DNA from 2 places in the Streptomyces sp. NPDC021115 genome. Region 1 is predicted to be linked to the other one. Evidence: riboswitches for the same ligand, from Rfam matches in the RefSeq annotation. Region 1 holds a riboswitch; the other holds the start of a gene.
The links. Region 1 has a riboswitch for S-adenosylmethionine ahead of thrC (threonine synthase). Riboswitches for the same ligand answer to the same signal wherever they lie in the genome.
Positions count from the first base shown of each region.

Region 2: another riboswitch for S-adenosylmethionine. It lies ahead of ACH4TL_RS26810 (aminotransferase class V-fold PLP-dependent enzyme); the one in region 1 lies ahead of thrC (threonine synthase).

Region 1 is NZ_JBIRQF010000008.1:250,169-254,279, forward strand. Features, by position in the region: gene ACH4TL_RS25365 (cold-shock protein) at 1-104, opposite strand, end outside; gene ACH4TL_RS25370 (MoaD/ThiS family protein) at 536-814, opposite strand; gene thrC (threonine synthase) at 811-2,097, opposite strand; SAM riboswitch class I at 2,115-2,256, opposite strand; gene ACH4TL_RS25380 (glucosyl-3-phosphoglycerate synthase) at 2,444-3,391, shown strand; gene ACH4TL_RS25385 (trehalose-6-phosphate synthase) at 3,456-4,111, shown strand, end outside.
Region 2 is NZ_JBIRQF010000009.1:182,582-186,692, forward strand. Features, by position in the region: gene ACH4TL_RS26800 (cytochrome bc complex cytochrome b subunit) at 1-681, shown strand, start outside; gene trpD (anthranilate phosphoribosyltransferase) at 836-1,915, shown strand; SAM riboswitch class IV at 2,396-2,513, shown strand; gene ACH4TL_RS26810 (aminotransferase class V-fold PLP-dependent enzyme) at 2,666-4,036, shown strand.

The DNA.
Region 1 (4,111 bases):
ATCTGGATCGCACTGTAGTGGACGAACACGTCCGCACCACCGTCGACCGCGATGAAGCCGTACCCCTTCTCCGCGTTGAACCACTTGACGGTGCCCTGAGCCATTCCTAACTCCCCTATTGCTGGCCCTTGCGCAGGACCGCACTCCGCGGACCCGGGTCAGACCTCACCCCCCGAGTCGAGGGGGGTGTGCGCCGGAACGCGTCGACCGCCGCTGAATGTATCCGTCCCAACGCCCTCTGCAACAGGTCAATTGGACGAGAATTCTGGGCACGGCTGATCGGGAATAAGTGGAGAATTCCTGTGAAGTTCGGGCAAACCTGGCGGGGCACAGGGCACTAACCCGACAAATCGCGCACACACTTTGCGCACAAGTTGACGAGTTCTCATATGCGGTTCCGGCGCCGGGGCCGATGAGGTAGCCCGGGGGCCGCTGGGGAAGCGGGGCAACTCTATCGCGATTCCACACACGGAATCGCCCCGTCCGGTTCTTCCGGGACGGGGCGATTTCCAGAGGTGAGCGGGGTGATGGGGCGTCAGCAGCCACCCGCGACCGCGGGGATGATCGACACCCCGGAGCCGTCCGGCGTGGCCGTGCCCAGGCCCTCGGCGAACCGCACGTCGTCGTCGTTGACGTAGACGTTCACGAAGCGGCGCAGCTTGCCGGTGTCGTCCAGGACGCGGGCCGCGATGCCCGTGTGGTTCTTCTCCAGGTCCGCCAGGACCTCGGCGAGGGTCGCGCCCTCGGCACTGACCTCGGCCTGGCCGCCGGTGTAGGTACGCAGGATGGTCGGGATTCGGACGTTGACGCTCATGCGAGGCCAGCCTCTCGGAACGAGTCAAGGGTGGGGCGGATGATGGCGGAGGGGCCCGTGGTGGGGGCCACCGCGTCGAGGGTCTTGAGGCCGTCGCCGGTGTTGAGGACGACGGTCGTCAGGGACGGGTCGAGCAGCCCGTCCTCGATCAGCTTCTTGGTCACGCCGACGGTCACGCCGCCCGCGGTCTCCGCGAAGATCCCCTCGGTGCGGGCGAGCAGCTTGATCGCGTCGACCACCTGCTCGTCGGTGACGTCCTCGACCGCCCCGCCGGTGCGGCGCGCGATGTCGAGGACGTACGGGCCGTCCGCCGGGTTGCCGATGGCCAGCGACTTGGCGATGGTGTTCGGCTTCTGCGGGCGCACCACGTCGTGGCCCGCCTTGAAGGCGGCGGAGACCGGGGAGCAGCCCTCGGCCTGGGCACCGAAGATCTTGTACGGCTTGTCCTCGACCAGACCGAGCTTGATCAGCTCCTTGAGCCCCTTGTCGATCTTGGTGAGCTGGGAGCCGGAGGCGATCGGGATGACGATCTGATCCGGCAGCCGCCAGCCGAGCTGCTCGCAGATCTCGTACGCCAGGGTCTTGGAGCCCTCGCCGTAGTACGGCCGCAGGTTGACGTTGACGAAGCCCCAGCCCTCACCCGCCGGGTCGCCGATCAGCTCGCTGCAGAAGCGGTTGACGTCGTCGTACGTGCCCTCGATGCCGACCAGGTCACCGCCGTAGACGGCGGCCATGACGACCTTGCCCGCCTCCAGGTCGTGCGGGATGAAGACGCACGAGCGGAAGCCGGAACGGGCGGCCGCGGCGCCCACCGCGCCGGCCAGGTTGCCGGTGGAGGAGCAGGACAGGGTGGTGAAGCCGAAGGTGCGGGCCGCCTGGACGGCGATGGCGACGACCCGGTCCTTGAAGGAGTGGGTCGGGTTGCCGGAGTCGTCCTTGACGTGCAGCTCGCCGGTCACGCCCAGCTCACGGGCGAGCCGGTCGGCCTTGACGAGCTGGGTGAAGCCCGGGCTCAGGCTGGGGAGGGTGGCCACGTCGGCGGGGACGGGCAGCAGCGGCGCATAGCGCCAGATGTTGTCCGGACCGGCCTCGATCTGCTTGCGCAGCCCCTCCGGGTCGCCGCTGGGAAGCTCGTACGCCACCTCCAGCGGCCCGAAACACGACCCGCACGCGAAGATCGGGCCGAGGTCGAAGCGCTCACCGCACTCGCGGCAGGACAGGGCGACGGCGGGGCCGAAAGCGGCAGCGGAAGTGGTTGAGCTTTCGACAGATTGCACAGCCATGGAGGCGAGGCCCTTTCTCCTCATCTTCCTCGGGACGCATTTCGCCACGAGACGGAATTGGCACCTTCCCGAGCTGGGAGCCTCGCTACAGGACGCGAGACCAGCTGGAGGGTTGCCGGGGCTTCAACGGGCCGTTCCCTCTGCCCCTCTGGATGAGCGGTATGGCCACCGGGCCGGACCCGGGGCATTTGTCCGCACCGTGGCCCCGACATACGGAGGTCACGTGCGTTGTTCAAGACTGTAACCGACGGCCCTGAGGGTTGAGCCAGCCGTCCGAACCGCGAGATGGATCACAACGATCACGCCGAGCGACATCACCGGCGATCACAGCAGGGAGACAAAACAGGTGCTGGATGAGGTGGAGCGCTGGCTGGAGCGCCGCTCCTGGTCGGCCGACGACCGTCCGCTGGACCGCCTGCTGGCCGCGAAGCGCCACGCGGCGACCAGCGTCAGTGTGGTGCTGCCCGCGCTGAACGAGGAGGCGACCGTCGGCGAGATCGCCGCCGCGATCCGCCGCGAGCTGATGACCGAGGCCATGCCGCTGGTCGACGAGCTGGTGGTGCTGGACTCCGGCTCCACGGACCGCACCGCCGAGGTCGCCGCGGCCGCCGGGGCGACCGTGGTGCACCGCGACGCGCTGCTGCCGCGGCTGCCAGCGCTGCCCGGCAAGGGCGAGGTGCTGTGGCGGTCGCTGCTGGCGACCGACGGCGACATCGTCTGCTTCATCGACGCCGACCTGCGCGAATTCGACGCGCGCTTCGTCTCCGGGATCGTCGGCCCACTGCTCACCGACCCCGGGGTGCAGCTGGTCAAGGGCATGTACGACCGGCCGCTGCGGGAGGCCGAGGGCCAGGGCGGCCGGGTCACCGAGCTGGTCGCCCGGCCGCTGCTCAACCTGCACTGGCCGCAGCTGGCCGGGTTCGTCCAGCCGCTGGGCGGCGAGTACGCGGCCCGGCGCTCGCTGCTGGAGCGGCTGCCGTTCCCCGTCGGGTACGGGGTCGAGCTGGGCCTGCTCGTCGACGCGCTGCACACGGTCGGGCTCGACGCCCTCGCCCAGGTCGACATCGGCGTGCGCAAGCACCGGCACCAGGACGGCAAGGCGCTCGGCCGGATGGCCGCGGCGATCTACCGCACCGCGCAGCTGCGGCTGGCCCGCGGCCATCTGGTGCGGCCGCGGCTGACCCAGTTCGAGCGCGGCGAGAACGGCTTCGAGCCGCGGACGACGGCGGTGGACACGGAGGAGCGGCCGCCGATGATCGAGATCCCCGAATACGCGGAGCGGCGCGCGGCGTAACCCTCGCGGGCAGAACAAACCGTACGTACGTTTGCGCCGGGTGCCCGATGGCTAGGCTCGCGACATGGCCGTTGAGCGCAGCGCACCGATCCTCGTCGCGTCCAACCGCGGCCCGGTCTCGTACGCGCTGGGTGAGGACGGTTCGCTCACCCCCAAGCGCGGGGGCGGCGGGCTGGTCTCCGGGCTGAGCGCGATCGGGCCCGACGCGGGCGCGGTCTGGGTGTGCGCCGCGCTCGGCGACGGCGACCGCGAGGCGGCGCGGCGCGCCCGGGCGGGCCATCTGCCCGCCGACCACACCGGCGGCCAGCAGGTCCGGATGCTGGACATCGCGCCCGACGTCTTCGCCGCCGCGTACAACGGCGTCGCGAACTCGGTGCTGTGGTTCGTCCACCACCTGCTCTACCAGACCCCCGTCGAGCCGGTCTTCGACGCGGAGTTCCGCGCCCAGTGGGCGGCGTACGAGGCGTACAACGCGGCCTTCGCCGACGCGCTCGCCCAGGAGGCGGCCGAGGGCGCGGTCGTGCTGGTGCAGGACTACCACCTGGCGCTGGTCCCCGGGCTGCTCCGGGCGCGCCGCCCCGACCTGCGGATCGGCCACTTCTCGCATACGCCCTGGGCGCCCCCGGACTACTACCGGCTGCTGCCGGACGACGTCGCGGCGGGCGTGCTGCGCGGCATCCTCGGCGGCGACCGCGCCGCCTTCCTCACCGGGCGGTGGGC
Region 2 (4,111 bases), on a different contig from region 1:
GTCCGTGTCATGCCGGGCTGGGAGATCAACGCCTGGGGTCACACGCTCGTCCTGGGCGTGTTCATCCCGATCGTGGCCTTCCCGCTGGTCCTCTTCGCGATCGGCCTCTACCCGTTCATCGAGTCGTGGATCACCGGCGACAAGCGCGAGCACCACATCCTGGACCGCCCGCGCAACGCCCCGACCCGTACGGCCTTCGGTGTCGCGTGGCTGACCGCGTACTTCGTGATGCTGGTCGGTGGTGGCAACGACCTGTGGGCCACCCACTTCCACCTGTCGATCAACTCGATCACGTGGTTCGTGCGGATCGCCTTCTTCGCCGGTCCGGCCCTCGCGTTCATCGCCACCAAGCGGATCTGCATGGGCCTCCAGCGGCGCGACAAGGACAAGGTGCTGCACGGTCGCGAGACCGGCATCATCAAGCGCCTGCCGCACGGTGAGTTCATCGAGGTGCACGAGCCCCTCACGCAGGAGCAGCTGCACGTGCTCACCCAGCACGAGCAGCCGAAGGCGTACGAGATCGGCCCCGAGGTCGACGAGAACGGCGTCCGCCGCAAGGTCACGGCGTCGCAGAAGCTGCGGGCCAGGCTGTCCAAGTCGTACTACGGCAAGGACGCCTTCATCCCGAAGCCGACCTCCGAGGAGTACAAGGAGATCACCAGCGGCCACGGCCACCACTGATCTCTTCTGATCTCTTCCGTCATCTGACGCCACAGACCAGGGCCCCGGCCCGGACCTCACCGTCCGGCCCGGGGCCCTGGCCGTGTGCAGGCCGATAGGCTTGCCCTGATCGAGCGCTGATCCATTTGAGCCAGGCATCATTCAGGAGCGGACCATGGACGTTGTGACCCCAGCCGGAGGCGACAGCACCGCGGCGGCCCGCACCTGGCCGGACGTGCTCAGCGCCCTCCTCGGCGGCCAGGACCTCGGTGCCGACGACACCGCCTGGGCCATGGACCGCATCATGCGCGGCGAGGCCACCGACGCCCAGATCGCCGGGTTCGCGGTCGCGCTGCGGGCCAAGGGCGAGACCGTCGCCGAGCTGTCCGGCCTGGTCCGTGCCATGTACGGGCACGCCAGGACGATCGAGGTCCCCGGGCCGGCCGTCGACATCGTCGGCACCGGCGGCGACCGCGCCAAGACCGTCAACATCTCGACCATGTCCGCCCTGGTGGCCGCCGGCGCGGGCGCGCGCGTGGTCAAGCACGGCAACCGTGCCTCGTCCTCCGCGAGCGGTGCCTCCGACGTCCTGGAGAAGCTCGGCGTCAACCTGGAGCTGAGCCCGGCGCGGGTGGCCGAGATCGCGGAGGAGGCGGGCATCACCATGTGCTTCGCGGTCAAGTTCCACCCGTCGCTGCGGCACGTCGCCGCGGCCCGCCGCGAGCTGGGCATCGCCACCCCGTTCAACTTCCTCGGCCCCCTCACCAACCCGGCCCGGGTCCGCTGCCAGGTCACGGGCGTCGCCGACGCCCGGATGGCCCCGATCATGGCCGGGGTGCTGGCCGAGCGCGGCTCCTCGGCGCTGGTCTTCCGTGGCGACGACGGGCTCGACGAGCTGACCGTGACCGCGACGTCCCAGGTGTGGGTGGTCCGGGACGGTGAGGTCCGCCGCGAGACCTTCGACCCGCGCGACATCGGTTTCGACCTGGCCCCCGTGGAGTCCCTCCGCGGCGCGGACGCCTCCCACAACGCGGATGTCGCGCGGCGCGTCCTGGCGGGCGAGACGGGCCCGGTCCGGGACGCGGTCCTCCTGAACTCGGGCGCCGCCCTGGCCACCCTGGACTGGCACCGCGAGCCCGCCGACACCCCCCTCGCCACCCGCATCGCCGCGGGCGCGGCGAGGGCCGCCGAGTCGATCGACTCGGGCTCGGCCCGGGATGCCCTGGAGCGGTGGGTGCGGGCGAGCAACGCGTAGGCGGTACGGACGCGCGCTGGGTGCGGCCCGGCTGGGGGCCTTTGGGTTTCGTTGCCGGGTGCGGCCCGGTGGCCGGGTTGTGCCCACCCGTTCCTCCCCCAGCTACCGCTGGGAGGTGCCCCCTCCGCGGGACGATTGCCCACAGCCCAGGTCACATGCCCGGCCCCTCGGGGGCCCCTCAGCCCTCGGGTGTACCCCCCGGTTTCCGGGTGTGCTCCCAGCACCTCGGGGCGTCCAGCCTCGGGAGGTACCTCAGCCTCCGGTCGTCCCCCCAGTTTCCGGGCGCACCCCCGGCCATCGGGGTGCCCCCCCCCACCAAGCCCGCCAATCCCTCCGGGGGTACCTTCCAGCCTCTCCGGCGTTTGAGGAGCGGGGTCCGGGGGCGGAGCCCCGGGGTCGGGTAGGGGCGGGGTGGGGAACTTGGCGTCCGGGATGCGGACGGGGGTGGCGGTCGGCCCACGGCATGGCATACTCCTCCCAGGTCACGAGCGACAGCGACTTCGGCCCCGGCCCGCTGTCCGGCAACCCTCCGTCCGTGGCGGGGTGCCCCGGGTGATGACCAGGCCGCTCGCAGCGAGGCGTGCGGCAAGCGCGGACCCCTCGCACTAGGGGTCCTGGTGGTCGAGGGAGTTCTTCCGTGACGCAGCGAATGCGCTAGGGCTGTAGAGCCCGTTCCCCCATGGCTCCGCACAATCTCACCGTGCGTCGAGCGAATTTCGCAGCTCCGCAACCCCTTCGGGAGAATTCGCCATGTCCGTGTGCCCTTCTGCTGTCGCGACCCCCACCCCGCTGCCCGTCCTCGGCAGCGACGTCACCGTGCCCCTGGTCACCGGTGGTGAGGTGACGTACGCCGCGCTCGACTACGCGGCCAGCGCGCCCGCCCTGCGGCGGGTGTGGGACGACGTCGCCGCCTACGCGCCCTACTACGGGAGCGTCCACCGCGGGGCGGGTTATCTGTCGCAGCTGTCGACGGATCTGTTCGAGACGAGCCGCAAGGAGGTCGCTGCGTTCCTCGGGTGCCGCGCGGACGACCAGGTGGTGTTCACCCGGTCGACGACCGACTCGCTCAGCCTGCTGGCCGCCGCGCTGCCGACCGGCACGGAGGTGTTCGTGTTCGAGACCGAGCACCACGCCTCGCTGCTGCCGTGGGAGCAGCGGGAGGACACCCGGGTGACCTACCTGAGCGCGCCGCGCTCGCCGCGCGAGGCGGTGGAGACGCTGGAGAAGGCGCTGGCACAGCGAGAGGGCCGGGACGGCGGCCCGGCGCTGGTGTGCGTGACGGGCGCGTCGAACGTGACGGGCGAGCTGTGGCCGGTGGAGGAGCTGGCCGCGGCGGCCCACGCACACGGCGCCCGCATCGTGCTGGACGCCGCGCAGCTGGCCCCGCACCACCCGGTGGACATCACCGCGTCGGACGTGGACTGGGTGGCGTTCTCGGGCCACAAGCTGTACGCCCCGTTCGGGTCGGGCGTCCTGGCGGGCCGGGCCGACTGGCTGCGCGAGGCGCGGCCGTATCTGGCGGGCGGCGGCGCGAGCCGCAAGGTCGCGCGGCGGGACGACGGCGGGGTGGACGTCGAGTGGCACACCACCGCGGCCCGGCACGAGGCCGGTTCGCCGAACGTGATCGGGGTGTACGCGATCGCCTCGGCGTGCAAGGCGCTGACCGAGGCCGGGTTCGACAACCTGGTGGCCCGGGAGCGCCAGCTGATCGCGAAGGTGCGCGAGGGCTTGGCGGAGGTGCCGGAGGTGCGGCTGCTGTCGCTGTTCGGCGACGACGCGCCGCGCGTGGGCGTGCTGTCGTTCGTCGTGGAGGGCTGGAACAGCTCACACTTCGCGGCGGCGCTGTCCGCGGAGTACGGGATCGGCGTACGGGACGGGCTGTTCTGCGCGCATCCGCTGCTGCGGACCCTGCTGGACAGCGAGCCGGGCGACCCGGGGGAGTGCGGCGCGCCCGAGGCCGCCCCGGGCGAGCGCTCCCTGAACGCGATCCGCGTCAGCTTCGGCGCCGGCACCCCGGACGAGCATGTGGAGCGCTTCGTCCGGGCGGTGAAGGAGCTGGTCCGGGACGGCGCGCGGTGGGAGTACCGCACGGAGGACGGCCGCTGCGTGCCCGTGCGCTAGGGGGTGTCTTGCCGATCATGCCGGGCTCCCGACGCCTGGCACGGCACCTCGCGGCCCCGCGCTCGTCGCACGCAG